3 regions of the Fulvivirga sedimenti genome follow, and region 3 is predicted to be linked to each of the others. Evidence: riboswitches for the same ligand, from Rfam matches in the RefSeq annotation. Region 3 holds a riboswitch; each other region holds the start of a gene.
The links. A riboswitch is a leader RNA that binds a small molecule or an ion and turns the genes downstream of it on or off. The one in region 3 is predicted to bind cobalamin.
Positions count from the first base shown of each region.

Region 1: another riboswitch for cobalamin. It lies ahead of LDX50_RS11575 (TonB-dependent receptor plug domain-containing protein); the one in region 3 lies ahead of LDX50_RS23265 (TonB-dependent receptor plug domain-containing protein).
Region 2: another riboswitch for cobalamin. It lies ahead of LDX50_RS17545 (TonB-dependent receptor plug domain-containing protein); the one in region 3 lies ahead of LDX50_RS23265 (TonB-dependent receptor plug domain-containing protein).

Region 1 covers NZ_JAIXNE010000002.1:1,189,693-1,199,851, reverse strand. Annotated here, with positions in the region: gene bglX (beta-glucosidase BglX) at 1-1,228, shown strand, start outside; gene LDX50_RS11595 (DUF2461 domain-containing protein) at 1,259-1,903, shown strand; gene LDX50_RS11590 (amidohydrolase family protein) at 1,906-3,480, opposite strand; gene LDX50_RS11585 (hypothetical protein) at 3,531-4,127, opposite strand; gene LDX50_RS11580 (TonB-dependent receptor) at 4,163-6,391, opposite strand; cobalamin riboswitch at 6,496-6,681, shown strand; gene LDX50_RS11575 (TonB-dependent receptor plug domain-containing protein) at 6,767-8,635, shown strand; gene LDX50_RS11570 (aryl-sulfate sulfotransferase) at 9,010-10,159, opposite strand, start outside.
Region 2 covers NZ_JAIXNE010000003.1:1,190,441-1,200,599, reverse strand. Annotated here, with positions in the region: gene bglX (beta-glucosidase BglX) at 1-1,976, shown strand, start outside; gene LDX50_RS17565 (DUF2461 domain-containing protein) at 2,007-2,651, shown strand; gene LDX50_RS17560 (amidohydrolase family protein) at 2,654-4,228, opposite strand; gene LDX50_RS17555 (hypothetical protein) at 4,279-4,875, opposite strand; gene LDX50_RS17550 (TonB-dependent receptor) at 4,911-7,139, opposite strand; cobalamin riboswitch at 7,244-7,429, shown strand; gene LDX50_RS17545 (TonB-dependent receptor plug domain-containing protein) at 7,515-9,383, shown strand; gene LDX50_RS17540 (aryl-sulfate sulfotransferase) at 9,758-10,159, opposite strand, start outside.
Region 3 covers NZ_JAIXNE010000004.1:1,190,360-1,200,518, reverse strand. Annotated here, with positions in the region: gene bglX (beta-glucosidase BglX) at 1-1,283, shown strand, start outside; gene LDX50_RS23285 (DUF2461 domain-containing protein) at 1,314-1,958, shown strand; gene LDX50_RS23280 (amidohydrolase family protein) at 1,961-3,535, opposite strand; gene LDX50_RS23275 (hypothetical protein) at 3,586-4,182, opposite strand; gene LDX50_RS23270 (TonB-dependent receptor) at 4,218-6,446, opposite strand; cobalamin riboswitch at 6,551-6,736, shown strand; gene LDX50_RS23265 (TonB-dependent receptor plug domain-containing protein) at 6,822-8,690, shown strand; gene LDX50_RS23260 (aryl-sulfate sulfotransferase) at 9,065-10,159, opposite strand, start outside.

The sequences.
Region 1 (10,159 bases), on a different contig from region 3:
AAAGCTGGTAGATCAGGCAGTTCGCCGGGTACTGGAACTGAAATGGGATCTCGGGCTCTTTGAAGATCCGTACAAGTATTCGCAAATTGAACGGGAGAAAAATGAGATTCGTACCCCTGAGCATCTGGCGGCTGCACGTGATGCAGGCAGAAAATCCATTGTACTCCTGAAAAATGAAAATAATCTGCTTCCGCTGCCAAAAACCGGTAAAAAGATTGCGGTCATTGGCCCGTTGGCCGATAGCCATGCCGATATGAATGGTACCTGGTCGTTCTTTGGAGAGCAAGAACATTCAGTGACCTTCCTCGACGGGATCAAGGAAGTGGCAGGAGAAAATAACGTAATCTATGCCGAAGGCTGCGGAATGTATGACGATTCAAAAGCCGGATATTCTTCAGCAATGAGTGCCGCCCGTCGTTCGGATGTTGTTGTAATGGTATTGGGTGAGAGTGCGGTGATGAATGGTGAAGCGGCATCACGGACGAATATAAAAATCCCGGACAATCAGCTTGCCCTGCTTGAAGAGGTTACAAAGACCGGTAAACCAATTGTTGTGATGGTGATGACAGGAAGACCCCTCGATCTTTCATGGCTCGATGAGAATATACCTTCAATCCTTTGTGTATGGACGCTGGGATCAGAATCCGGACATGCTGCAGCTGATGTCCTGTTTGGTGACTATAATCCTTCGGGCAAATTACCGATCACTTTTCCAAGAAATGTCGGACAAGTGCCGATTTATTACAATCACCCCCATACGGGAAGACCTTATTTGGGCGATTACTCTGAACCACCTACAGAGCGTATTTATCTGTCAAAATACAGGGATGTGGAGAATTCCCCGCTGTATCCGTTTGGATACGGACTCAGCTACACACAATTCGAGTACTCTGGAATTTCAGTAAGTGATGATACAGTACGGAGTGGAAACCATATAACTGTAAGTGTGATGCTCACCAACAAGGGTGACCGTGACGGTACTGAGATCGCACAGTTATATATTCGCGATCTGAAGGCGAGCATTGTACGGCCAATCAAAGAATTAAAAGGGTTTAAGAAAGTTACCCTGGCTCCTGGTGAAAGTAAGGAGGTAACGTTTGATATAACGCCTCAGATGCTGGCATTTTTTCATGCGAACCTTGAGAAAAAGGCAGAAAAGGGTGAATTCCGGGTGTTTATCGGCGGTAATTCAGATGTTGAGGAATTCGCAACGTTCTTTTTTGACTAGAAACTTTTTACAATCGGGGGCGTTCAGATCATGATGAAAGATCTGTATATATTCCTGGAAAAACTCCGGGTGAATAATAATAAGACCTGGATGGATGAGCATCGTGCTGAATACAATCAGGTTCGCGATGCATATATTCTATGGCTGGATGACCTGGATGCGCGGCTGGCGGAAATTGATCCGTCCTATGATCATACGGAGGGGAAACGCGCCATCCATCGCATCAATAATAACCTGATGTTCCATCCCGACCGGCCCACTTATAAGGAACACATTGGGGCAACCATGGATCGGGTTAAGGAGAAAAGTGACTTTTATATCCATATCGGACCGGAGGAGTCCTTTGTTGCCGGAGGCTACTACCATCCTCCTTCATCCATCCTGTCAAAAATTCGGGAGGCCATTGATTACGACGGAGATGTGCTCCAATCCATACTGGATGAGAAACGCTTTAAGGCAAATTTTGTGCTTGAACAGGATCTGTTAAAGACTTCTCCAAAAGGGTTTACGCAGGATCATCCGCACATCAAACTTTTGCGTTACAAAAGTTTCGCGGTGATGCATACAGTTACCCGGCAAGAGGTTTGCCATCCCGATTTTCAGGATAAAGTTGTGGAATTGTATAAGGTAATGATGCCGTTCAGGGATTACCTGAACCGTGCGGTATTATACTGAGTTCAGAAGCCAGGCTGTTTAATCTCAAAACCTTCTTCTTCCTTCGATGCATCCACAAGCTCTTTTACATCCTGAAGCAGCTTTTTGGCGTCATAGATAATACCATCCTTGATCGTGTATTTTACACCACCCACACGAACTACGTCGTTTTCATCTGTTAGCTTTATGGCACCAGTTCCATACAATACCTTCAGGTTTTGAAGTGGATTTTCTTCGACAATGACAAAATCTGCCAGTTTGCCAACTTCCACTGTGCCCAGATCCTTGTCAAGACCAAGCGCTTCGGCGCCATTCAGCGTAGCGGAGCGAATGACTTCCAAAGGATGAAATCCAGCTTCGCGCAGTAATTCCAGTTCGCGGATATAGGCAAATCCATATAGTTGAAAAATAAAACCGCTGTCAGATCCGGCCGTTACCCTGCCACCCCGGTTTTTATATTCATTGATGAAGGTCATCCAGAGTCGATAATTTTCTTTCCAGGCTACTTCTTCCTCGGTGCCCCAGAAATGCCAGTAGGACCCATGTGATATTTTACTTGGCTGATAGAAACGCCATAAACTGGGCAGGGTGTAGTCTTCATGCCATTCTGCACGGCGAGCACGCATCAGATCCCGGCTCGCCTCATAAATGTTAAAAGTAGGATCCAGCGTGAAATCCAGTTCCAGTAATTCATTCATTACGGCATTCCATTTTTCGGTATATGGCGCTGCGGCCTGTTGCCAAAGACGCCCTGCCTCGCCGAAACGATGCTGCTCGTTATTGTAATTATAATCCAGCGGATAGTTCTGTACCGTCCGGTCGGTAAACAATGCCTCCGGCAAGCCATACCAATGTTCCATGGAGGTAAGTCCCGCGCGGGCGGAATTCAGTACGTTCCATCGCGCGACATCCATCTGCGCGTGGTGACATGCAGAACGCAATCCCAGTTTTTTGTTTTCCATCAATGCCGCTTCCATGATATCCGGGGCAGCACCAAAGAATTTAATCCCGTCGGCACCGTTTTTTGCATTATTCTGCACCCATTCGCGCGCCATTTCCGGTGTACTGATTGGAGAGGTACTTCCCTGTCCGAACGATGTATAAGCCAGTATTCGCGGCGCAGTAATTGTATTTTTCTGACTCTTTTGTTTATGGTCAAGAACCCAGTCGAGTCCGTTTCCCGCTGATGGATCCCGGATCGTGGTGATGCCGTGCGCCATCCAAAGTTTGAAAACATATTCTGCAGGTGTTCCCTGTGCTGACCCTCCGATATGGCCGTGCATATCGATGAAGCCCGGCATGAGATACATACCTGTTGCATCCAGTTCCTTGCCTCCCTTTTCCAGCTTGGGCCGGCGATCGGGGTCGATCGCAACCCCGGGATACCCAACAATTCGAATTTGTTCAATGCGATTATTGCGAACGACAATATCCACTGGCCCGGTGGGTGGAGCGCCGTCTCCTTTAATCATCATTACGCCCCGAATGATTAGCTGTGGCCACGGACCTTCTCCCTCCGTCCGCTCCGGTGCGTCTGTCACCTGGCCGAACGTGAGAAATGGTAGAATTAATAATGCAATTAATGAAAATGCCTTCATAAGATGTTTTTTGGGAATTTACAAAATGACGAATTGATACTAAGGGATTATTATTTGGCCGGCGGATCGAATTGCGAATCACGGTCTGGATTTTCCAGAAATTCGATGATCATCCTTGACTTCAGCCACAGAAATTTCTCCAGTTCATAATAGTCGAAAGCTTGCAGGTCATAGGTTGAGGAAAAATGATCTGTTACGATCTTAAAATCCGAATAGCTCAGTACTGATGTTGGATGCCCGTTGTTTTGAATATGCTGGGTGTAAAGCCCCATTATTTTTTCTGCAATATCCGATTGTACCGGATAAACATCCGGAAAATGAAAATTGCAGTACGTTGAAGCCAGTTTTCTGAATTCGTAAGGCTTATCCGGGAGTAATGCCGAAATGCGCGGAACGATTTCAAGTTCACTGTTTTGAAGATATGGATCTATATGCAATGATTGGATGTGCTTAGCCATCGAGGGCACATAGTGCAGGTCGATAATGCCGTTGTTCATGGCACTGATCTTCTCATTGATAACTAACAGATCTGTATTTTCCGGATTGGCTTCAATAAATTTGAAACAGCGATTATCATTGTAAAAGTAAAGTTCATCCCGCTTGATATCGCGAATCAATTCTTTTATTGTCTCCTTGAGTGTAGCCATGGGCAACGATTTTTTAGCCACATAAGGTAGAAAAATTATTTGAAGAGACTCCAGTTAATTCCTACAAAAAATTCCCTGCCGTGAATAGGGGCATACGAATAGGCGGTATCAAAAAAATTGCTGAAACCCGGATTGGAATAAGGATCATTCAGTCCCGATAAGGGTGAAACCGGTTGAGTGAAATTAAAAATATTACTCACACCCCCATATAGTCTGAGGTTCTTCCAGGATTTGGTGATCTGAATATTATGAATCTGAAAAGGAGAGGAGGTTCTGGGTCTTGGATCAGCCATTGGCTGACCCTGTTCATCGAGATCAAAAACCTCAGGAAGCAACATAGAACCGGTAAAGGTGGCCGACCAGGCAAAGATCCAGTTGGAACGAGGAATGGTATAACTGATATTCAGCAGGGCCGACCATTCAGGGGCGAATGGCAGATTTTCCTTGATGCCCTCTTCGCCGGTCTCTGTCGACCGCAGCAAGGTGCCTGCTGCCATCACCTGAAGGGGAAATATGAATTCCTGTGTCCAGCTGAAACTCACCCCACCGGTTTGGGCATGACCAGCGGTATTGTCATAAATAATTTTCCCGGGATCTGAATAATCAGGAATTATCTTATTGGTAAAGTGCGTGTAAAACACATCAAAATCCACGCTGGCCTGACTGCTGCCCATCGTGAGGATATGATTCAGGTTGAGTGAAATATTGGCGGAACGTTCGGGTTTCAGCTCTTCCCTGATTTCAATGCTCCGCTGCCCGGTTACAAAGGCATGGTCTTCGGTGAATAAGTTTACAAGTCTGAATCCTGTGCCTGAATTGACCCGCAAAGTAGTCCAGTCACCTGCTTTCCATTTCGCATTAAACCTTGGCGAAAAGATTAGTCCGTGTTTTTCATAATAATCTGTGCGCAGGCCACCCAGGAAGGTAAGGGAAGGTGAAAGAGCAAGTTCATCCTGGATAAATATTCCCGGAATGAATTGTTTGTCGGCACCCCCGGGTGTCGCTACCGTATTGTCGTCATAATACTGATAGCGAGAAGTTACACCGGCCAGGATAGCATGCCGACCGGATTCCAGTCTTCTGTAGGCATTGATGAAACCAATCTGTTGCTTTGCCTCATACAGGTCACTGCCGTAGAAACTGTTCTGGTCATGAATACTGAAGGAGTAATCGATTTTATATCCATGGTTGCCGGTAAAGCTTCCGAATAATTCGAACCGTTCTGTCTGGATACTCTCGCCATAAATTGTATCGTTGCCTCGTAATGAATTATGGTTCTCCAGAAAGGATTGAACGCCATTCCTTCGGTCTTCTGTCATGAACTTTGCCGACACGCTTAATTTCTGATCTTTCGGCAACTGTGCCTCCCATTTGCTGAAAATCGCGATGCGGTCCATGTTAATAATATCCCCGAACCCGTCCCTGTTTTCATCAATATACTGGTGCATCCCACTGTAGCTGAGTCCGGAATAGGTTGAAATTTTTTTCAGTTTACCAGACACGGCCGTATTAAAGAACATTTCCCCATGGGTAGTGCCCATAACGTCTGCCGTGAGTATTGGCTGCTTAGCAGGATCTCTTGTAATGATATTGATCACTCCCGCCAGGGCCTCTGAACCATACAGCGTTGAACCCGGGCCTTTAACCACTTCCACCCGATCTACCATGATACCCGGGATACCATTCAGGCCATAGACAGACGCCAGGTTGCCGTACATGGGGGTTCCGTCGATGAGAATCGAGGTATACTGACCCGGAAGTCCGTTAATACTCAAACTATTCGTAAAACATACCCCGCAGGAAACTACCTCCTGGACGCCATTCACCATCGACATGGCGTCTACCAGGTTGTTGGAAGCAGAAGGCATAAACGTATTAAAATGTTTGGTGGTGAGTACTTCGGTTTTAATCGCCGACTGGGATACGAATACGGGCTGGAGTGTACCGGTAATGACCACCTCATCAAGCCCCAGAGAACTTTCCTCAAGCAATATTTTTATTTTTTCATCTGATGCCGGGAGAATTTCCTTGAGGACTGACTTATACCCAAGGGAGCGAATTTCTATACGAATGATATTCTGATCGGCAATTTCCAACCGGAACTTTCCCAGGCTATCTGTGACGGTCATTCCCCCATCCGGCAACTGTCGGATTGTTGCTCCCGGTACGGGACCTTCTTTTCCCTCTACACTGCCCCGTAAGATTTGCTGGGAGAATCCGGACAGCGTGGTTATGAGAAGAAAGAATAAGAAAATAAACCGCATTTCGATTTGACGTAAAATAATATAATAACAAAACTAAAAAATAAATTAGATAAGTCTAAAAAATATTTAAAAAACTCTGAAATACACGGGAGGAAATATTTTACGTATACTTGCACCGTCATGGTGTCCACAATGGTGGACTTAAAAGGGAATACCGGTGAGAATCCGGAGCAGTTCCCGCTACTGTAATCCCATGGATGGCTGATATCCACATTGCCATTGTCCGTTTCGGATGAGAAGGCGGTATCAGTCGGGAGAGCCAGGAGACCTGCCCTGACGATGTTTATTCAATGCTTCGGGTAAAAGCGTGTGAATGGAATCGACTGTTCCCATTCCCCTCTTTTACTCCTTTTGTTTCATTTAACCATTATTGCAATGAAAAAGGAGTTAAAGGTTTGGGCAATAACCTGTATTGCCTTTTGGTGGCTGACGCCAAACATCATTTACGGTCAGCATGACACATTACGCACGGATGAGCTTCGTGAAGTGGTTATTACCGCAAGTAAATTTCCTAAAGCCTCTTCGCAAACCGGTAAAGTAATAAATGTGATCACAAAGGATCAGATAGAAAATGCCGGTGCGCGGGATCTGGGTCAGCTACTACACGAGCAGACCGGATTGTTTGTAAACGGTGCCAATAGTAATCCCGGGAAAGACCGGGGCATATATCTTAGGGGTGCTTCTGCGCAATACACCCTCATTTTACTTGATGGTGTACCAGTTTATGATCCCTCAGGTGTTAATGGCGTATTTGATCTGCGGCTTCTGTCGCTGAACAACATAGAACGGATCGAAATTTTGAAGGGGTCACAATCGACTTTGTACGGGTCTGATGCTATGGCGGGAGTGATCAATATCATTACCAAAACCCCGGAAAGGGCAATTGAACCTTCAGTTTTACTTTCATATGGCACCTATGGGCAATTCCTCGGGGATGTAAGCCTGTTGGGAAGCAAAGGCAAGTTCAGGTATTCAGCCGGATACAGCCGGCGACAGAGTGAAGGATTTTCAGAAGCACGGGATACTACGGGCACAGACGCATTTGAAAAGGATCCGTTTAATCAGAATTCGGCAAATGTGAAAGCAGGGGTTGAGTTGACCAGTAAGACCCGCCTGGAAGGGTTTTTTCAGTTTACCGACATGAAGGGTGATTATGATGCCGGCGCCTTTACCGACTCGGATGTGAATCTTTATGAGGCGCGCAACATGCGCTACGGTATTACTGCCACCAGTCGGGGTGAACGGGGTGATCTCCAGGTTCAGGTTGCCCGGAATGAAACGGATCGTGTTTTTGATACGGATTTCGGAAAGTTTGAATACGCTGCCATTTTTGATCACCTCGAAGGATTCTATCATTACAGAATTTCCGACAGATGGCAGATTCTTCCGGGGGTTTCATTTCAGCGCCAGGAAATTACCAATGAAGAATTTGAAGATGCCAGCCTGTTTGCTCCCTACGCTACGGCTACCTATCAGGCAAACGGTTTTTCCCTGGAAGGGGGTATTCGGTTCAACCGGCATTCTCAATTCGGAAATTTTACTACCTACAGTATCAATCCGAGCTGGTTGATCACTCCGGTATGGAAGGTTTTCGCCAATTATACCACAGGCTTTAAGGCACCTACATTAAATCAGCTTTTTGGGCAGTTTGGAGCAAATCCCAATTTAAAGCCCGAACAAAGCCGCAGCATGGAGGCAGGATTTCAGCGAGCTGATCAGAAGTCTGATATACGTATTGCTGTTTTCAACAGGCGTATTGAGAACATCATCATCTATATCATGGATTATCAGAACAGCGATCGTCAGGATGTAACGGGTGCAGAGGTAGAGGCCGGATATCGAATCACGCCTGAACTGGAGTTCAAGGCGGGATATACCTGGCTCAATGGTGAAATGCAAATGAGTCAGGAGGATAGTGTTTTTAATGGAATTCTCCGTCAGCCGGAACATGCTTTGCGCACTTCGCTTTCCTATTCACCGGTTGCGGGTCTTGAATTGCGGGCCGCCTGGCAGTTATTTGGGTCGCGCAAGGATGTTTATTTTAATCTCCGGGATTTCGCAGTCGAGCAGGTGAATCTTGACGCGTATTCATTACTGGACCTGATGGTTTCCTATTCATTCCCAAAGGCGAAAATGCGTATGTTCGCTGACATTCGTAATTTATTGAATACCGATTATTACGAGGTGTATGGCTATAATGTAATGGGAAGAAATATTCAACTTGGGGTTCACTGGACCCCCTGAGTTTACATAATATAAGGGGAATGCAGGTGCAGAATATTGTCGTTGTTGTCGTTATTTTCGTTGTCTCCGTGATATTATGCGACCACCCGCTGCGCAGGGGTCGGATTAACAAATGCGATCTGTCTCACATATGCGACCACCCGCTCAGGGGTGGAACTATGGTCTGCAGAGTTTCTATTATTTTGCTTTTTGAGAGATGTTTGTGGATGACCCCTGCGATGGCGGGGGTCAAATAAGTGAGCACATTGGCAGAATAAAGAACGACCCCTGCTTTAGCGGGGGTCGCATAAGAACTAATGGCTTGATATACCCGATTAATGAATGATTTGGTGTATGCGTTCTTTGAATTTTTATGCTTGAATTTCCAGCATTCGTTACATCGGAGGCTTCTGCGTGGCTGGTTGTGGATCAATAGGCTGAAGTTCCTTACCTGCGACTGCCGGATGATCTACCGGAATGTGTGTAGCCCTGAAAATGGCATACATGAACGGTCCTACCGGCTGAGGTGGTGTCCCGTCGGGCAGTTTCCACTGTCCGATATAGGGTGACCAGTAGTCCCAGACAACCTCACCGTCTTCCGTAATTTCCTGCAGCCGGCCCTGCGGCCCGAAGTTCATCAGCGTATGACCATTTTTCATACGGTGGGCACTGGAAATAAACATTGCAAGATAGTCACCCTCATTATTTGCTGTATAGGTCCAGGTAGGTTTTTCAGGTCCGATTGGCCCGCTTTCAGGAATAATATATTTCCCATCGGCATCCATGGGTGGCGTAATTTGAGTTACCTGTGAATGAGTTTCACCATCGGCATCCTTGAAGTTATTATTAAAGATGGTAAGGTCACCTTCACCCGGATAGCCGGGAAGGATCCAACGCACATCATGTTCGAATCCAAGGTATTGATCCGTGGTATCCCCGCGGTTATATTCCTGCGGATTTCCCCATCGGTACAAGAGGTCGCCGCCTTTACCAGATTTTCCGCCGGTACTGCCCGATGCTTCCTCCGTAGTTGTAGAATGATCAATAATCCAGATTTCAGAAAAATCGGGTATACTAAGTACTATTTGATCGAGTTCAGGATTGTAGTCGATCGCATTGGTATGGAACATATCCGAGCCCATGTTATCAATGGTCGCATTAGCAGCATACTGACCCTGCGCCTTGCCCCGTTCAAATTCCTCCGGGTCGGGCTGGCGGATAGTATCACCATTGTTGATATTGATCCGCTCCGGGTGATCGCTTAATTTTCCGTAATTCGGGAGATCAGGGTTTACATCCTGAATCATATGGTCCCATGCGTACCATTCCCAAACGATTTCACCTCCACTTGGTTTGGTGGGTTTGACTTCGATTATTTTATCGGGCCACACACCGGCTTTCGGGATCAGGTGTGGCATTCTGCCAGCCGCCATCGCTTCCTCCGGCGTTTTGCTTTCCCAGACAATGAGCAGGATATTTCCATTGGGCATTACGGCAAAATCGTGGTGCATCAGATTGTCCTGATTCGCCAGTTTGTATTCCCAT
Region 2 (10,159 bases), on a different contig from region 3:
CAAGACTACAGCGCATCGCTGTTGAGGAATCACGACTGGGCATTCCGCTCGTTTTCGGTGCCGATGTGATTCATGGTTTCCAAACGGTGTTCCCTATTCCTCTTGCCTCTGCAGCGAGCTGGGACATGGAAGCAATTGAAACCGCAGAACGTATTTCTGCCATTGAGTCAACCGCAGTAGGCATTAATTTCAATTTTGCCCCGATGGTTGACATTACACGCGATGCCCGCTGGGGCAGGGTTGCGGAAGGGGCCGGCGAAGATCCATACCTGGGAGCCCAGGTAACCAAAGCCCGTGTGCGCGGTTTGCAGGGGACATCACTCGACGATGCCAGAACGATGGCTGCGTGTATCAAGCACTTTGCTGCTTACGGTGCGCCCGATGGGGGGAAGGAATACAATACCGTTGATATGTCGGAACGAAAAATGCGTGAGATATACCTGCCTCCCTACAAGGCCGGGATTGAAGCGGGAGCCGCAACCATTATGACTGCATTCAATGATGTGAACGGCATTCCTGCCACGGGAAATAAGAAATTATTGCGCCAGATTCTTCGAAGTGAGTGGGGTTTTGATGGAATGATTGTTTCCGACTGGAACTCTATCGGGGAATTGGTTGATCACGGCTATGCGGTAAATCCTGAACAGGCCACTGTGCAGGCAATTGAAGCGGGTGTCGACATGGATATGATGAGTGATTACTATAAGTTGTTCATTCCGGCACTTGTGCGTGAGGGACGTTTGGATGGAAAGCTGGTAGATCAGGCAGTTCGCCGGGTACTGGAACTGAAATGGGATCTCGGGCTCTTTGAAGATCCGTACAAGTATTCGCAAATTGAACGGGAGAAAAATGAGATTCGTACCCCTGAGCATCTGGCGGCTGCACGTGATGCAGGCAGAAAATCCATTGTACTCCTGAAAAATGAAAATAATCTGCTTCCGCTGCCAAAAACCGGTAAAAAGATTGCGGTCATTGGCCCGTTGGCCGATAGCCATGCCGATATGAATGGTACCTGGTCGTTCTTTGGAGAGCAAGAACATTCAGTGACCTTCCTCGACGGGATCAAGGAAGTGGCAGGAGAAAATAACGTAATCTATGCCGAAGGCTGCGGAATGTATGACGATTCAAAAGCCGGATATTCTTCAGCAATGAGTGCCGCCCGTCGTTCGGATGTTGTTGTAATGGTATTGGGTGAGAGTGCGGTGATGAATGGTGAAGCGGCATCACGGACGAATATAAAAATCCCGGACAATCAGCTTGCCCTGCTTGAAGAGGTTACAAAGACCGGTAAACCAATTGTTGTGATGGTGATGACAGGAAGACCCCTCGATCTTTCATGGCTCGATGAGAATATACCTTCAATCCTTTGTGTATGGACGCTGGGATCAGAATCCGGACATGCTGCAGCTGATGTCCTGTTTGGTGACTATAATCCTTCGGGCAAATTACCGATCACTTTTCCAAGAAATGTCGGACAAGTGCCGATTTATTACAATCACCCCCATACGGGAAGACCTTATTTGGGCGATTACTCTGAACCACCTACAGAGCGTATTTATCTGTCAAAATACAGGGATGTGGAGAATTCCCCGCTGTATCCGTTTGGATACGGACTCAGCTACACACAATTCGAGTACTCTGGAATTTCAGTAAGTGATGATACAGTACGGAGTGGAAACCATATAACTGTAAGTGTGATGCTCACCAACAAGGGTGACCGTGACGGTACTGAGATCGCACAGTTATATATTCGCGATCTGAAGGCGAGCATTGTACGGCCAATCAAAGAATTAAAAGGGTTTAAGAAAGTTACCCTGGCTCCTGGTGAAAGTAAGGAGGTAACGTTTGATATAACGCCTCAGATGCTGGCATTTTTTCATGCGAACCTTGAGAAAAAGGCAGAAAAGGGTGAATTCCGGGTGTTTATCGGCGGTAATTCAGATGTTGAGGAATTCGCAACGTTCTTTTTTGACTAGAAACTTTTTACAATCGGGGGCGTTCAGATCATGATGAAAGATCTGTATATATTCCTGGAAAAACTCCGGGTGAATAATAATAAGACCTGGATGGATGAGCATCGTGCTGAATACAATCAGGTTCGCGATGCATATATTCTATGGCTGGATGACCTGGATGCGCGGCTGGCGGAAATTGATCCGTCCTATGATCATACGGAGGGGAAACGCGCCATCCATCGCATCAATAATAACCTGATGTTCCATCCCGACCGGCCCACTTATAAGGAACACATTGGGGCAACCATGGATCGGGTTAAGGAGAAAAGTGACTTTTATATCCATATCGGACCGGAGGAGTCCTTTGTTGCCGGAGGCTACTACCATCCTCCTTCATCCATCCTGTCAAAAATTCGGGAGGCCATTGATTACGACGGAGATGTGCTCCAATCCATACTGGATGAGAAACGCTTTAAGGCAAATTTTGTGCTTGAACAGGATCTGTTAAAGACTTCTCCAAAAGGGTTTACGCAGGATCATCCGCACATCAAACTTTTGCGTTACAAAAGTTTCGCGGTGATGCATACAGTTACCCGGCAAGAGGTTTGCCATCCCGATTTTCAGGATAAAGTTGTGGAATTGTATAAGGTAATGATGCCGTTCAGGGATTACCTGAACCGTGCGGTATTATACTGAGTTCAGAAGCCAGGCTGTTTAATCTCAAAACCTTCTTCTTCCTTCGATGCATCCACAAGCTCTTTTACATCCTGAAGCAGCTTTTTGGCGTCATAGATAATACCATCCTTGATCGTGTATTTTACACCACCCACACGAACTACGTCGTTTTCATCTGTTAGCTTTATGGCACCAGTTCCATACAATACCTTCAGGTTTTGAAGTGGATTTTCTTCGACAATGACAAAATCTGCCAGTTTGCCAACTTCCACTGTGCCCAGATCCTTGTCAAGACCAAGCGCTTCGGCGCCATTCAGCGTAGCGGAGCGAATGACTTCCAAAGGATGAAATCCAGCTTCGCGCAGTAATTCCAGTTCGCGGATATAGGCAAATCCATATAGTTGAAAAATAAAACCGCTGTCAGATCCGGCCGTTACCCTGCCACCCCGGTTTTTATATTCATTGATGAAGGTCATCCAGAGTCGATAATTTTCTTTCCAGGCTACTTCTTCCTCGGTGCCCCAGAAATGCCAGTAGGACCCATGTGATATTTTACTTGGCTGATAGAAACGCCATAAACTGGGCAGGGTGTAGTCTTCATGCCATTCTGCACGGCGAGCACGCATCAGATCCCGGCTCGCCTCATAAATGTTAAAAGTAGGATCCAGCGTGAAATCCAGTTCCAGTAATTCATTCATTACGGCATTCCATTTTTCGGTATATGGCGCTGCGGCCTGTTGCCAAAGACGCCCTGCCTCGCCGAAACGATGCTGCTCGTTATTGTAATTATAATCCAGCGGATAGTTCTGTACCGTCCGGTCGGTAAACAATGCCTCCGGCAAGCCATACCAATGTTCCATGGAGGTAAGTCCCGCGCGGGCGGAATTCAGTACGTTCCATCGCGCGACATCCATCTGCGCGTGGTGACATGCAGAACGCAATCCCAGTTTTTTGTTTTCCATCAATGCCGCTTCCATGATATCCGGGGCAGCACCAAAGAATTTAATCCCGTCGGCACCGTTTTTTGCATTATTCTGCACCCATTCGCGCGCCATTTCCGGTGTACTGATTGGAGAGGTACTTCCCTGTCCGAACGATGTATAAGCCAGTATTCGCGGCGCAGTAATTGTATTTTTCTGACTCTTTTGTTTATGGTCAAGAACCCAGTCGAGTCCGTTTCCCGCTGATGGATCCCGGATCGTGGTGATGCCGTGCGCCATCCAAAGTTTGAAAACATATTCTGCAGGTGTTCCCTGTGCTGACCCTCCGATATGGCCGTGCATATCGATGAAGCCCGGCATGAGATACATACCTGTTGCATCCAGTTCCTTGCCTCCCTTTTCCAGCTTGGGCCGGCGATCGGGGTCGATCGCAACCCCGGGATACCCAACAATTCGAATTTGTTCAATGCGATTATTGCGAACGACAATATCCACTGGCCCGGTGGGTGGAGCGCCGTCTCCTTTAATCATCATTACGCCCCGAATGATTAGCTGTGGCCACGGACCTTCTCCCTCCGTCCGCTCCGGTGCGTCTGTCACCTGGCCGAACGTGAGAAATGGTAGAATTAATAATGCAATTAATGAAAATGCCTTCATAAGATGTTTTTTGGGAATTTACAAAATGACGAATTGATACTAAGGGATTATTATTTGGCCGGCGGATCGAATTGCGAATCACGGTCTGGATTTTCCAGAAATTCGATGATCATCCTTGACTTCAGCCACAGAAATTTCTCCAGTTCATAATAGTCGAAAGCTTGCAGGTCATAGGTTGAGGAAAAATGATCTGTTACGATCTTAAAATCCGAATAGCTCAGTACTGATGTTGGATGCCCGTTGTTTTGAATATGCTGGGTGTAAAGCCCCATTATTTTTTCTGCAATATCCGATTGTACCGGATAAACATCCGGAAAATGAAAATTGCAGTACGTTGAAGCCAGTTTTCTGAATTCGTAAGGCTTATCCGGGAGTAATGCCGAAATGCGCGGAACGATTTCAAGTTCACTGTTTTGAAGATATGGATCTATATGCAATGATTGGATGTGCTTAGCCATCGAGGGCACATAGTGCAGGTCGATAATGCCGTTGTTCATGGCACTGATCTTCTCATTGATAACTAACAGATCTGTATTTTCCGGATTGGCTTCAATAAATTTGAAACAGCGATTATCATTGTAAAAGTAAAGTTCATCCCGCTTGATATCGCGAATCAATTCTTTTATTGTCTCCTTGAGTGTAGCCATGGGCAACGATTTTTTAGCCACATAAGGTAGAAAAATTATTTGAAGAGACTCCAGTTAATTCCTACAAAAAATTCCCTGCCGTGAATAGGGGCATACGAATAGGCGGTATCAAAAAAATTGCTGAAACCCGGATTGGAATAAGGATCATTCAGTCCCGATAAGGGTGAAACCGGTTGAGTGAAATTAAAAATATTACTCACACCCCCATATAGTCTGAGGTTCTTCCAGGATTTGGTGATCTGAATATTATGAATCTGAAAAGGAGAGGAGGTTCTGGGTCTTGGATCAGCCATTGGCTGACCCTGTTCATCGAGATCAAAAACCTCAGGAAGCAACATAGAACCGGTAAAGGTGGCCGACCAGGCAAAGATCCAGTTGGAACGAGGAATGGTATAACTGATATTCAGCAGGGCCGACCATTCAGGGGCGAATGGCAGATTTTCCTTGATGCCCTCTTCGCCGGTCTCTGTCGACCGCAGCAAGGTGCCTGCTGCCATCACCTGAAGGGGAAATATGAATTCCTGTGTCCAGCTGAAACTCACCCCACCGGTTTGGGCATGACCAGCGGTATTGTCATAAATAATTTTCCCGGGATCTGAATAATCAGGAATTATCTTATTGGTAAAGTGCGTGTAAAACACATCAAAATCCACGCTGGCCTGACTGCTGCCCATCGTGAGGATATGATTCAGGTTGAGTGAAATATTGGCGGAACGTTCGGGTTTCAGCTCTTCCCTGATTTCAATGCTCCGCTGCCCGGTTACAAAGGCATGGTCTTCGGTGAATAAGTTTACAAGTCTGAATCCTGTGCCTGAATTGACCCGCAAAGTAGTCCAGTCACCTGCTTTCCATTTCGCATTAAACCTTGGCGAAAAGATTAGTCCGTGTTTTTCATAATAATCTGTGCGCAGGCCACCCAGGAAGGTAAGGGAAGGTGAAAGAGCAAGTTCATCCTGGATAAATATTCCCGGAATGAATTGTTTGTCGGCACCCCCGGGTGTCGCTACCGTATTGTCGTCATAATACTGATAGCGAGAAGTTACACCGGCCAGGATAGCATGCCGACCGGATTCCAGTCTTCTGTAGGCATTGATGAAACCAATCTGTTGCTTTGCCTCATACAGGTCACTGCCGTAGAAACTGTTCTGGTCATGAATACTGAAGGAGTAATCGATTTTATATCCATGGTTGCCGGTAAAGCTTCCGAATAATTCGAACCGTTCTGTCTGGATACTCTCGCCATAAATTGTATCGTTGCCTCGTAATGAATTATGGTTCTCCAGAAAGGATTGAACGCCATTCCTTCGGTCTTCTGTCATGAACTTTGCCGACACGCTTAATTTCTGATCTTTCGGCAACTGTGCCTCCCATTTGCTGAAAATCGCGATGCGGTCCATGTTAATAATATCCCCGAACCCGTCCCTGTTTTCATCAATATACTGGTGCATCCCACTGTAGCTGAGTCCGGAATAGGTTGAAATTTTTTTCAGTTTACCAGACACGGCCGTATTAAAGAACATTTCCCCATGGGTAGTGCCCATAACGTCTGCCGTGAGTATTGGCTGCTTAGCAGGATCTCTTGTAATGATATTGATCACTCCCGCCAGGGCCTCTGAACCATACAGCGTTGAACCCGGGCCTTTAACCACTTCCACCCGATCTACCATGATACCCGGGATACCATTCAGGCCATAGACAGACGCCAGGTTGCCGTACATGGGGGTTCCGTCGATGAGAATCGAGGTATACTGACCCGGAAGTCCGTTAATACTCAAACTATTCGTAAAACATACCCCGCAGGAAACTACCTCCTGGACGCCATTCACCATCGACATGGCGTCTACCAGGTTGTTGGAAGCAGAAGGCATAAACGTATTAAAATGTTTGGTGGTGAGTACTTCGGTTTTAATCGCCGACTGGGATACGAATACGGGCTGGAGTGTACCGGTAATGACCACCTCATCAAGCCCCAGAGAACTTTCCTCAAGCAATATTTTTATTTTTTCATCTGATGCCGGGAGAATTTCCTTGAGGACTGACTTATACCCAAGGGAGCGAATTTCTATACGAATGATATTCTGATCGGCAATTTCCAACCGGAACTTTCCCAGGCTATCTGTGACGGTCATTCCCCCATCCGGCAACTGTCGGATTGTTGCTCCCGGTACGGGACCTTCTTTTCCCTCTACACTGCCCCGTAAGATTTGCTGGGAGAATCCGGACAGCGTGGTTATGAGAAGAAAGAATAAGAAAATAAACCGCATTTCGATTTGACGTAAAATAATATAATAACAAAACTAAAAAATAAATTAGATAAGTCTAAAAAATATTTAAAAAACTCTGAAATACACGGGAGGAAATATTTTACGTATACTTGCACCGTCATGGTGTCCACAATGGTGGACTTAAAAGGGAATACCGGTGAGAATCCGGAGCAGTTCCCGCTACTGTAATCCCATGGATGGCTGATATCCACATTGCCATTGTCCGTTTCGGATGAGAAGGCGGTATCAGTCGGGAGAGCCAGGAGACCTGCCCTGACGATGTTTATTCAATGCTTCGGGTAAAAGCGTGTGAATGGAATCGACTGTTCCCATTCCCCTCTTTTACTCCTTTTGTTTCATTTAACCATTATTGCAATGAAAAAGGAGTTAAAGGTTTGGGCAATAACCTGTATTGCCTTTTGGTGGCTGACGCCAAACATCATTTACGGTCAGCATGACACATTACGCACGGATGAGCTTCGTGAAGTGGTTATTACCGCAAGTAAATTTCCTAAAGCCTCTTCGCAAACCGGTAAAGTAATAAATGTGATCACAAAGGATCAGATAGAAAATGCCGGTGCGCGGGATCTGGGTCAGCTACTACACGAGCAGACCGGATTGTTTGTAAACGGTGCCAATAGTAATCCCGGGAAAGACCGGGGCATATATCTTAGGGGTGCTTCTGCGCAATACACCCTCATTTTACTTGATGGTGTACCAGTTTATGATCCCTCAGGTGTTAATGGCGTATTTGATCTGCGGCTTCTGTCGCTGAACAACATAGAACGGATCGAAATTTTGAAGGGGTCACAATCGACTTTGTACGGGTCTGATGCTATGGCGGGAGTGATCAATATCATTACCAAAACCCCGGAAAGGGCAATTGAACCTTCAGTTTTACTTTCATATGGCACCTATGGGCAATTCCTCGGGGATGTAAGCCTGTTGGGAAGCAAAGGCAAGTTCAGGTATTCAGCCGGATACAGCCGGCGACAGAGTGAAGGATTTTCAGAAGCACGGGATACTACGGGCACAGACGCATTTGAAAAGGATCCGTTTAATCAGAATTCGGCAAATGTGAAAGCAGGGGTTGAGTTGACCAGTAAGACCCGCCTGGAAGGGTTTTTTCAGTTTACCGACATGAAGGGTGATTATGATGCCGGCGCCTTTACCGACTCGGATGTGAATCTTTATGAGGCGCGCAACATGCGCTACGGTATTACTGCCACCAGTCGGGGTGAACGGGGTGATCTCCAGGTTCAGGTTGCCCGGAATGAAACGGATCGTGTTTTTGATACGGATTTCGGAAAGTTTGAATACGCTGCCATTTTTGATCACCTCGAAGGATTCTATCATTACAGAATTTCCGACAGATGGCAGATTCTTCCGGGGGTTTCATTTCAGCGCCAGGAAATTACCAATGAAGAATTTGAAGATGCCAGCCTGTTTGCTCCCTACGCTACGGCTACCTATCAGGCAAACGGTTTTTCCCTGGAAGGGGGTATTCGGTTCAACCGGCATTCTCAATTCGGAAATTTTACTACCTACAGTATCAATCCGAGCTGGTTGATCACTCCGGTATGGAAGGTTTTCGCCAATTATACCACAGGCTTTAAGGCACCTACATTAAATCAGCTTTTTGGGCAGTTTGGAGCAAATCCCAATTTAAAGCCCGAACAAAGCCGCAGCATGGAGGCAGGATTTCAGCGAGCTGATCAGAAGTCTGATATACGTATTGCTGTTTTCAACAGGCGTATTGAGAACATCATCATCTATATCATGGATTATCAGAACAGCGATCGTCAGGATGTAACGGGTGCAGAGGTAGAGGCCGGATATCGAATCACGCCTGAACTGGAGTTCAAGGCGGGATATACCTGGCTCAATGGTGAAATGCAAATGAGTCAGGAGGATAGTGTTTTTAATGGAATTCTCCGTCAGCCGGAACATGCTTTGCGCACTTCGCTTTCCTATTCACCGGTTGCGGGTCTTGAATTGCGGGCCGCCTGGCAGTTATTTGGGTCGCGCAAGGATGTTTATTTTAATCTCCGGGATTTCGCAGTCGAGCAGGTGAATCTTGACGCGTATTCATTACTGGACCTGATGGTTTCCTATTCATTCCCAAAGGCGAAAATGCGTATGTTCGCTGACATTCGTAATTTATTGAATACCGATTATTACGAGGTGTATGGCTATAATGTAATGGGAAGAAATATTCAACTTGGGGTTCACTGGACCCCCTGAGTTTACATAATATAAGGGGAATGCAGGTGCAGAATATTGTCGTTGTTGTCGTTATTTTCGTTGTCTCCGTGATATTATGCGACCACCCGCTGCGCAGGGGTCGGATTAACAAATGCGATCTGTCTCACATATGCGACCACCCGCTCAGGGGTGGAACTATGGTCTGCAGAGTTTCTATTATTTTGCTTTTTGAGAGATGTTTGTGGATGACCCCTGCGATGGCGGGGGTCAAATAAGTGAGCACATTGGCAGAATAAAGAACGACCCCTGCTTTAGCGGGGGTCGCATAAGAACTAATGGCTTGATATACCCGATTAATGAATGATTTGGTGTATGCGTTCTTTGAATTTTTATGCTTGAATTTCCAGCATTCGTTACATCGGAGGCTTCTGCGTGGCTGGTTGTGGATCAATAGGCTGAAGTTCCTTACCTGCGACTGCCGGATGATCTACCGGAATGTGTGTAGCCCTGAAAATGGCATACATGAACGGTCCTACCGGCTGAGGTGGTGTCCCGTCGGGCAGTTTCCACTGTCCGATATAGGGTGACCAGTAGTCCCAGACAACCTCACCGTCTTCCGTAATTTCCTGCAGCCGGCCCTGCGGCCCGAAGTTCATCAGCGTATGACCATTTTTCATACGGTGGGCACTGGAAATAAACATTGCAAGATAGTCACCCTCATTATTTGCTGTATAGGTCCAGGTAGGTTTTTCAGGTCCGATTGGCCCGCTTTCAGGAATAATATATTTCCCATCGGCATCCATGGGTGGCGTAAT
Region 3 (10,159 bases):
GTGATTACTATAAGTTGTTCATTCCGGCACTTGTGCGTGAGGGACGTTTGGATGGAAAGCTGGTAGATCAGGCAGTTCGCCGGGTACTGGAACTGAAATGGGATCTCGGGCTCTTTGAAGATCCGTACAAGTATTCGCAAATTGAACGGGAGAAAAATGAGATTCGTACCCCTGAGCATCTGGCGGCTGCACGTGATGCAGGCAGAAAATCCATTGTACTCCTGAAAAATGAAAATAATCTGCTTCCGCTGCCAAAAACCGGTAAAAAGATTGCGGTCATTGGCCCGTTGGCCGATAGCCATGCCGATATGAATGGTACCTGGTCGTTCTTTGGAGAGCAAGAACATTCAGTGACCTTCCTCGACGGGATCAAGGAAGTGGCAGGAGAAAATAACGTAATCTATGCCGAAGGCTGCGGAATGTATGACGATTCAAAAGCCGGATATTCTTCAGCAATGAGTGCCGCCCGTCGTTCGGATGTTGTTGTAATGGTATTGGGTGAGAGTGCGGTGATGAATGGTGAAGCGGCATCACGGACGAATATAAAAATCCCGGACAATCAGCTTGCCCTGCTTGAAGAGGTTACAAAGACCGGTAAACCAATTGTTGTGATGGTGATGACAGGAAGACCCCTCGATCTTTCATGGCTCGATGAGAATATACCTTCAATCCTTTGTGTATGGACGCTGGGATCAGAATCCGGACATGCTGCAGCTGATGTCCTGTTTGGTGACTATAATCCTTCGGGCAAATTACCGATCACTTTTCCAAGAAATGTCGGACAAGTGCCGATTTATTACAATCACCCCCATACGGGAAGACCTTATTTGGGCGATTACTCTGAACCACCTACAGAGCGTATTTATCTGTCAAAATACAGGGATGTGGAGAATTCCCCGCTGTATCCGTTTGGATACGGACTCAGCTACACACAATTCGAGTACTCTGGAATTTCAGTAAGTGATGATACAGTACGGAGTGGAAACCATATAACTGTAAGTGTGATGCTCACCAACAAGGGTGACCGTGACGGTACTGAGATCGCACAGTTATATATTCGCGATCTGAAGGCGAGCATTGTACGGCCAATCAAAGAATTAAAAGGGTTTAAGAAAGTTACCCTGGCTCCTGGTGAAAGTAAGGAGGTAACGTTTGATATAACGCCTCAGATGCTGGCATTTTTTCATGCGAACCTTGAGAAAAAGGCAGAAAAGGGTGAATTCCGGGTGTTTATCGGCGGTAATTCAGATGTTGAGGAATTCGCAACGTTCTTTTTTGACTAGAAACTTTTTACAATCGGGGGCGTTCAGATCATGATGAAAGATCTGTATATATTCCTGGAAAAACTCCGGGTGAATAATAATAAGACCTGGATGGATGAGCATCGTGCTGAATACAATCAGGTTCGCGATGCATATATTCTATGGCTGGATGACCTGGATGCGCGGCTGGCGGAAATTGATCCGTCCTATGATCATACGGAGGGGAAACGCGCCATCCATCGCATCAATAATAACCTGATGTTCCATCCCGACCGGCCCACTTATAAGGAACACATTGGGGCAACCATGGATCGGGTTAAGGAGAAAAGTGACTTTTATATCCATATCGGACCGGAGGAGTCCTTTGTTGCCGGAGGCTACTACCATCCTCCTTCATCCATCCTGTCAAAAATTCGGGAGGCCATTGATTACGACGGAGATGTGCTCCAATCCATACTGGATGAGAAACGCTTTAAGGCAAATTTTGTGCTTGAACAGGATCTGTTAAAGACTTCTCCAAAAGGGTTTACGCAGGATCATCCGCACATCAAACTTTTGCGTTACAAAAGTTTCGCGGTGATGCATACAGTTACCCGGCAAGAGGTTTGCCATCCCGATTTTCAGGATAAAGTTGTGGAATTGTATAAGGTAATGATGCCGTTCAGGGATTACCTGAACCGTGCGGTATTATACTGAGTTCAGAAGCCAGGCTGTTTAATCTCAAAACCTTCTTCTTCCTTCGATGCATCCACAAGCTCTTTTACATCCTGAAGCAGCTTTTTGGCGTCATAGATAATACCATCCTTGATCGTGTATTTTACACCACCCACACGAACTACGTCGTTTTCATCTGTTAGCTTTATGGCACCAGTTCCATACAATACCTTCAGGTTTTGAAGTGGATTTTCTTCGACAATGACAAAATCTGCCAGTTTGCCAACTTCCACTGTGCCCAGATCCTTGTCAAGACCAAGCGCTTCGGCGCCATTCAGCGTAGCGGAGCGAATGACTTCCAAAGGATGAAATCCAGCTTCGCGCAGTAATTCCAGTTCGCGGATATAGGCAAATCCATATAGTTGAAAAATAAAACCGCTGTCAGATCCGGCCGTTACCCTGCCACCCCGGTTTTTATATTCATTGATGAAGGTCATCCAGAGTCGATAATTTTCTTTCCAGGCTACTTCTTCCTCGGTGCCCCAGAAATGCCAGTAGGACCCATGTGATATTTTACTTGGCTGATAGAAACGCCATAAACTGGGCAGGGTGTAGTCTTCATGCCATTCTGCACGGCGAGCACGCATCAGATCCCGGCTCGCCTCATAAATGTTAAAAGTAGGATCCAGCGTGAAATCCAGTTCCAGTAATTCATTCATTACGGCATTCCATTTTTCGGTATATGGCGCTGCGGCCTGTTGCCAAAGACGCCCTGCCTCGCCGAAACGATGCTGCTCGTTATTGTAATTATAATCCAGCGGATAGTTCTGTACCGTCCGGTCGGTAAACAATGCCTCCGGCAAGCCATACCAATGTTCCATGGAGGTAAGTCCCGCGCGGGCGGAATTCAGTACGTTCCATCGCGCGACATCCATCTGCGCGTGGTGACATGCAGAACGCAATCCCAGTTTTTTGTTTTCCATCAATGCCGCTTCCATGATATCCGGGGCAGCACCAAAGAATTTAATCCCGTCGGCACCGTTTTTTGCATTATTCTGCACCCATTCGCGCGCCATTTCCGGTGTACTGATTGGAGAGGTACTTCCCTGTCCGAACGATGTATAAGCCAGTATTCGCGGCGCAGTAATTGTATTTTTCTGACTCTTTTGTTTATGGTCAAGAACCCAGTCGAGTCCGTTTCCCGCTGATGGATCCCGGATCGTGGTGATGCCGTGCGCCATCCAAAGTTTGAAAACATATTCTGCAGGTGTTCCCTGTGCTGACCCTCCGATATGGCCGTGCATATCGATGAAGCCCGGCATGAGATACATACCTGTTGCATCCAGTTCCTTGCCTCCCTTTTCCAGCTTGGGCCGGCGATCGGGGTCGATCGCAACCCCGGGATACCCAACAATTCGAATTTGTTCAATGCGATTATTGCGAACGACAATATCCACTGGCCCGGTGGGTGGAGCGCCGTCTCCTTTAATCATCATTACGCCCCGAATGATTAGCTGTGGCCACGGACCTTCTCCCTCCGTCCGCTCCGGTGCGTCTGTCACCTGGCCGAACGTGAGAAATGGTAGAATTAATAATGCAATTAATGAAAATGCCTTCATAAGATGTTTTTTGGGAATTTACAAAATGACGAATTGATACTAAGGGATTATTATTTGGCCGGCGGATCGAATTGCGAATCACGGTCTGGATTTTCCAGAAATTCGATGATCATCCTTGACTTCAGCCACAGAAATTTCTCCAGTTCATAATAGTCGAAAGCTTGCAGGTCATAGGTTGAGGAAAAATGATCTGTTACGATCTTAAAATCCGAATAGCTCAGTACTGATGTTGGATGCCCGTTGTTTTGAATATGCTGGGTGTAAAGCCCCATTATTTTTTCTGCAATATCCGATTGTACCGGATAAACATCCGGAAAATGAAAATTGCAGTACGTTGAAGCCAGTTTTCTGAATTCGTAAGGCTTATCCGGGAGTAATGCCGAAATGCGCGGAACGATTTCAAGTTCACTGTTTTGAAGATATGGATCTATATGCAATGATTGGATGTGCTTAGCCATCGAGGGCACATAGTGCAGGTCGATAATGCCGTTGTTCATGGCACTGATCTTCTCATTGATAACTAACAGATCTGTATTTTCCGGATTGGCTTCAATAAATTTGAAACAGCGATTATCATTGTAAAAGTAAAGTTCATCCCGCTTGATATCGCGAATCAATTCTTTTATTGTCTCCTTGAGTGTAGCCATGGGCAACGATTTTTTAGCCACATAAGGTAGAAAAATTATTTGAAGAGACTCCAGTTAATTCCTACAAAAAATTCCCTGCCGTGAATAGGGGCATACGAATAGGCGGTATCAAAAAAATTGCTGAAACCCGGATTGGAATAAGGATCATTCAGTCCCGATAAGGGTGAAACCGGTTGAGTGAAATTAAAAATATTACTCACACCCCCATATAGTCTGAGGTTCTTCCAGGATTTGGTGATCTGAATATTATGAATCTGAAAAGGAGAGGAGGTTCTGGGTCTTGGATCAGCCATTGGCTGACCCTGTTCATCGAGATCAAAAACCTCAGGAAGCAACATAGAACCGGTAAAGGTGGCCGACCAGGCAAAGATCCAGTTGGAACGAGGAATGGTATAACTGATATTCAGCAGGGCCGACCATTCAGGGGCGAATGGCAGATTTTCCTTGATGCCCTCTTCGCCGGTCTCTGTCGACCGCAGCAAGGTGCCTGCTGCCATCACCTGAAGGGGAAATATGAATTCCTGTGTCCAGCTGAAACTCACCCCACCGGTTTGGGCATGACCAGCGGTATTGTCATAAATAATTTTCCCGGGATCTGAATAATCAGGAATTATCTTATTGGTAAAGTGCGTGTAAAACACATCAAAATCCACGCTGGCCTGACTGCTGCCCATCGTGAGGATATGATTCAGGTTGAGTGAAATATTGGCGGAACGTTCGGGTTTCAGCTCTTCCCTGATTTCAATGCTCCGCTGCCCGGTTACAAAGGCATGGTCTTCGGTGAATAAGTTTACAAGTCTGAATCCTGTGCCTGAATTGACCCGCAAAGTAGTCCAGTCACCTGCTTTCCATTTCGCATTAAACCTTGGCGAAAAGATTAGTCCGTGTTTTTCATAATAATCTGTGCGCAGGCCACCCAGGAAGGTAAGGGAAGGTGAAAGAGCAAGTTCATCCTGGATAAATATTCCCGGAATGAATTGTTTGTCGGCACCCCCGGGTGTCGCTACCGTATTGTCGTCATAATACTGATAGCGAGAAGTTACACCGGCCAGGATAGCATGCCGACCGGATTCCAGTCTTCTGTAGGCATTGATGAAACCAATCTGTTGCTTTGCCTCATACAGGTCACTGCCGTAGAAACTGTTCTGGTCATGAATACTGAAGGAGTAATCGATTTTATATCCATGGTTGCCGGTAAAGCTTCCGAATAATTCGAACCGTTCTGTCTGGATACTCTCGCCATAAATTGTATCGTTGCCTCGTAATGAATTATGGTTCTCCAGAAAGGATTGAACGCCATTCCTTCGGTCTTCTGTCATGAACTTTGCCGACACGCTTAATTTCTGATCTTTCGGCAACTGTGCCTCCCATTTGCTGAAAATCGCGATGCGGTCCATGTTAATAATATCCCCGAACCCGTCCCTGTTTTCATCAATATACTGGTGCATCCCACTGTAGCTGAGTCCGGAATAGGTTGAAATTTTTTTCAGTTTACCAGACACGGCCGTATTAAAGAACATTTCCCCATGGGTAGTGCCCATAACGTCTGCCGTGAGTATTGGCTGCTTAGCAGGATCTCTTGTAATGATATTGATCACTCCCGCCAGGGCCTCTGAACCATACAGCGTTGAACCCGGGCCTTTAACCACTTCCACCCGATCTACCATGATACCCGGGATACCATTCAGGCCATAGACAGACGCCAGGTTGCCGTACATGGGGGTTCCGTCGATGAGAATCGAGGTATACTGACCCGGAAGTCCGTTAATACTCAAACTATTCGTAAAACATACCCCGCAGGAAACTACCTCCTGGACGCCATTCACCATCGACATGGCGTCTACCAGGTTGTTGGAAGCAGAAGGCATAAACGTATTAAAATGTTTGGTGGTGAGTACTTCGGTTTTAATCGCCGACTGGGATACGAATACGGGCTGGAGTGTACCGGTAATGACCACCTCATCAAGCCCCAGAGAACTTTCCTCAAGCAATATTTTTATTTTTTCATCTGATGCCGGGAGAATTTCCTTGAGGACTGACTTATACCCAAGGGAGCGAATTTCTATACGAATGATATTCTGATCGGCAATTTCCAACCGGAACTTTCCCAGGCTATCTGTGACGGTCATTCCCCCATCCGGCAACTGTCGGATTGTTGCTCCCGGTACGGGACCTTCTTTTCCCTCTACACTGCCCCGTAAGATTTGCTGGGAGAATCCGGACAGCGTGGTTATGAGAAGAAAGAATAAGAAAATAAACCGCATTTCGATTTGACGTAAAATAATATAATAACAAAACTAAAAAATAAATTAGATAAGTCTAAAAAATATTTAAAAAACTCTGAAATACACGGGAGGAAATATTTTACGTATACTTGCACCGTCATGGTGTCCACAATGGTGGACTTAAAAGGGAATACCGGTGAGAATCCGGAGCAGTTCCCGCTACTGTAATCCCATGGATGGCTGATATCCACATTGCCATTGTCCGTTTCGGATGAGAAGGCGGTATCAGTCGGGAGAGCCAGGAGACCTGCCCTGACGATGTTTATTCAATGCTTCGGGTAAAAGCGTGTGAATGGAATCGACTGTTCCCATTCCCCTCTTTTACTCCTTTTGTTTCATTTAACCATTATTGCAATGAAAAAGGAGTTAAAGGTTTGGGCAATAACCTGTATTGCCTTTTGGTGGCTGACGCCAAACATCATTTACGGTCAGCATGACACATTACGCACGGATGAGCTTCGTGAAGTGGTTATTACCGCAAGTAAATTTCCTAAAGCCTCTTCGCAAACCGGTAAAGTAATAAATGTGATCACAAAGGATCAGATAGAAAATGCCGGTGCGCGGGATCTGGGTCAGCTACTACACGAGCAGACCGGATTGTTTGTAAACGGTGCCAATAGTAATCCCGGGAAAGACCGGGGCATATATCTTAGGGGTGCTTCTGCGCAATACACCCTCATTTTACTTGATGGTGTACCAGTTTATGATCCCTCAGGTGTTAATGGCGTATTTGATCTGCGGCTTCTGTCGCTGAACAACATAGAACGGATCGAAATTTTGAAGGGGTCACAATCGACTTTGTACGGGTCTGATGCTATGGCGGGAGTGATCAATATCATTACCAAAACCCCGGAAAGGGCAATTGAACCTTCAGTTTTACTTTCATATGGCACCTATGGGCAATTCCTCGGGGATGTAAGCCTGTTGGGAAGCAAAGGCAAGTTCAGGTATTCAGCCGGATACAGCCGGCGACAGAGTGAAGGATTTTCAGAAGCACGGGATACTACGGGCACAGACGCATTTGAAAAGGATCCGTTTAATCAGAATTCGGCAAATGTGAAAGCAGGGGTTGAGTTGACCAGTAAGACCCGCCTGGAAGGGTTTTTTCAGTTTACCGACATGAAGGGTGATTATGATGCCGGCGCCTTTACCGACTCGGATGTGAATCTTTATGAGGCGCGCAACATGCGCTACGGTATTACTGCCACCAGTCGGGGTGAACGGGGTGATCTCCAGGTTCAGGTTGCCCGGAATGAAACGGATCGTGTTTTTGATACGGATTTCGGAAAGTTTGAATACGCTGCCATTTTTGATCACCTCGAAGGATTCTATCATTACAGAATTTCCGACAGATGGCAGATTCTTCCGGGGGTTTCATTTCAGCGCCAGGAAATTACCAATGAAGAATTTGAAGATGCCAGCCTGTTTGCTCCCTACGCTACGGCTACCTATCAGGCAAACGGTTTTTCCCTGGAAGGGGGTATTCGGTTCAACCGGCATTCTCAATTCGGAAATTTTACTACCTACAGTATCAATCCGAGCTGGTTGATCACTCCGGTATGGAAGGTTTTCGCCAATTATACCACAGGCTTTAAGGCACCTACATTAAATCAGCTTTTTGGGCAGTTTGGAGCAAATCCCAATTTAAAGCCCGAACAAAGCCGCAGCATGGAGGCAGGATTTCAGCGAGCTGATCAGAAGTCTGATATACGTATTGCTGTTTTCAACAGGCGTATTGAGAACATCATCATCTATATCATGGATTATCAGAACAGCGATCGTCAGGATGTAACGGGTGCAGAGGTAGAGGCCGGATATCGAATCACGCCTGAACTGGAGTTCAAGGCGGGATATACCTGGCTCAATGGTGAAATGCAAATGAGTCAGGAGGATAGTGTTTTTAATGGAATTCTCCGTCAGCCGGAACATGCTTTGCGCACTTCGCTTTCCTATTCACCGGTTGCGGGTCTTGAATTGCGGGCCGCCTGGCAGTTATTTGGGTCGCGCAAGGATGTTTATTTTAATCTCCGGGATTTCGCAGTCGAGCAGGTGAATCTTGACGCGTATTCATTACTGGACCTGATGGTTTCCTATTCATTCCCAAAGGCGAAAATGCGTATGTTCGCTGACATTCGTAATTTATTGAATACCGATTATTACGAGGTGTATGGCTATAATGTAATGGGAAGAAATATTCAACTTGGGGTTCACTGGACCCCCTGAGTTTACATAATATAAGGGGAATGCAGGTGCAGAATATTGTCGTTGTTGTCGTTATTTTCGTTGTCTCCGTGATATTATGCGACCACCCGCTGCGCAGGGGTCGGATTAACAAATGCGATCTGTCTCACATATGCGACCACCCGCTCAGGGGTGGAACTATGGTCTGCAGAGTTTCTATTATTTTGCTTTTTGAGAGATGTTTGTGGATGACCCCTGCGATGGCGGGGGTCAAATAAGTGAGCACATTGGCAGAATAAAGAACGACCCCTGCTTTAGCGGGGGTCGCATAAGAACTAATGGCTTGATATACCCGATTAATGAATGATTTGGTGTATGCGTTCTTTGAATTTTTATGCTTGAATTTCCAGCATTCGTTACATCGGAGGCTTCTGCGTGGCTGGTTGTGGATCAATAGGCTGAAGTTCCTTACCTGCGACTGCCGGATGATCTACCGGAATGTGTGTAGCCCTGAAAATGGCATACATGAACGGTCCTACCGGCTGAGGTGGTGTCCCGTCGGGCAGTTTCCACTGTCCGATATAGGGTGACCAGTAGTCCCAGACAACCTCACCGTCTTCCGTAATTTCCTGCAGCCGGCCCTGCGGCCCGAAGTTCATCAGCGTATGACCATTTTTCATACGGTGGGCACTGGAAATAAACATTGCAAGATAGTCACCCTCATTATTTGCTGTATAGGTCCAGGTAGGTTTTTCAGGTCCGATTGGCCCGCTTTCAGGAATAATATATTTCCCATCGGCATCCATGGGTGGCGTAATTTGAGTTACCTGTGAATGAGTTTCACCATCGGCATCCTTGAAGTTATTATTAAAGATGGTAAGGTCACCTTCACCCGGATAGCCGGGAAGGATCCAACGCACATCATGTTCGAATCCAAGGTATTGATCCGTGGTATCCCCGCGGTTATATTCCTGCGGATTTCCCCATCGGTACAAGAGGTCGCCGCCTTTACCAGATTTTCCGCCGGTACTGCCCGATGCTTCCTCCGTAGTTGTAGAATGATCAATAATCCAGATTTCAGAAAAATCGGGTATACTAAGTACTATTTGATCGAGTTCAGGATTGTAGTCGATCGCATTGGTATGGAACATATCCGAGCCCATGTTATCAATGGTCGCATTAGCAGCATACTGACCCTGCGCCTTGCCCCGTTCAAATTCCTCCGGGTCGGGCTGGCGGATAGTATCACCATTGTTGATATTGATCCGCTCCGGGTGATCGCTTAATTTTCCGTAATTCGGGAGATCAGGGTTTACATCCTGAATCATATGGTCCCATGCGTACCATTCCCAAACGATTTCACCTCCACTTGGTTTGGTGGGTTTGACTTCGATTATTTTATCGGGCCACACACCGGCTTTCGGGATCAGGTGTGGCATTCTGCCAGCCGCCATCGCTTCCTCCGGCGTTTTGCTTTCCCAGACAATGAGCAGGATATTTCCATTGGGCAT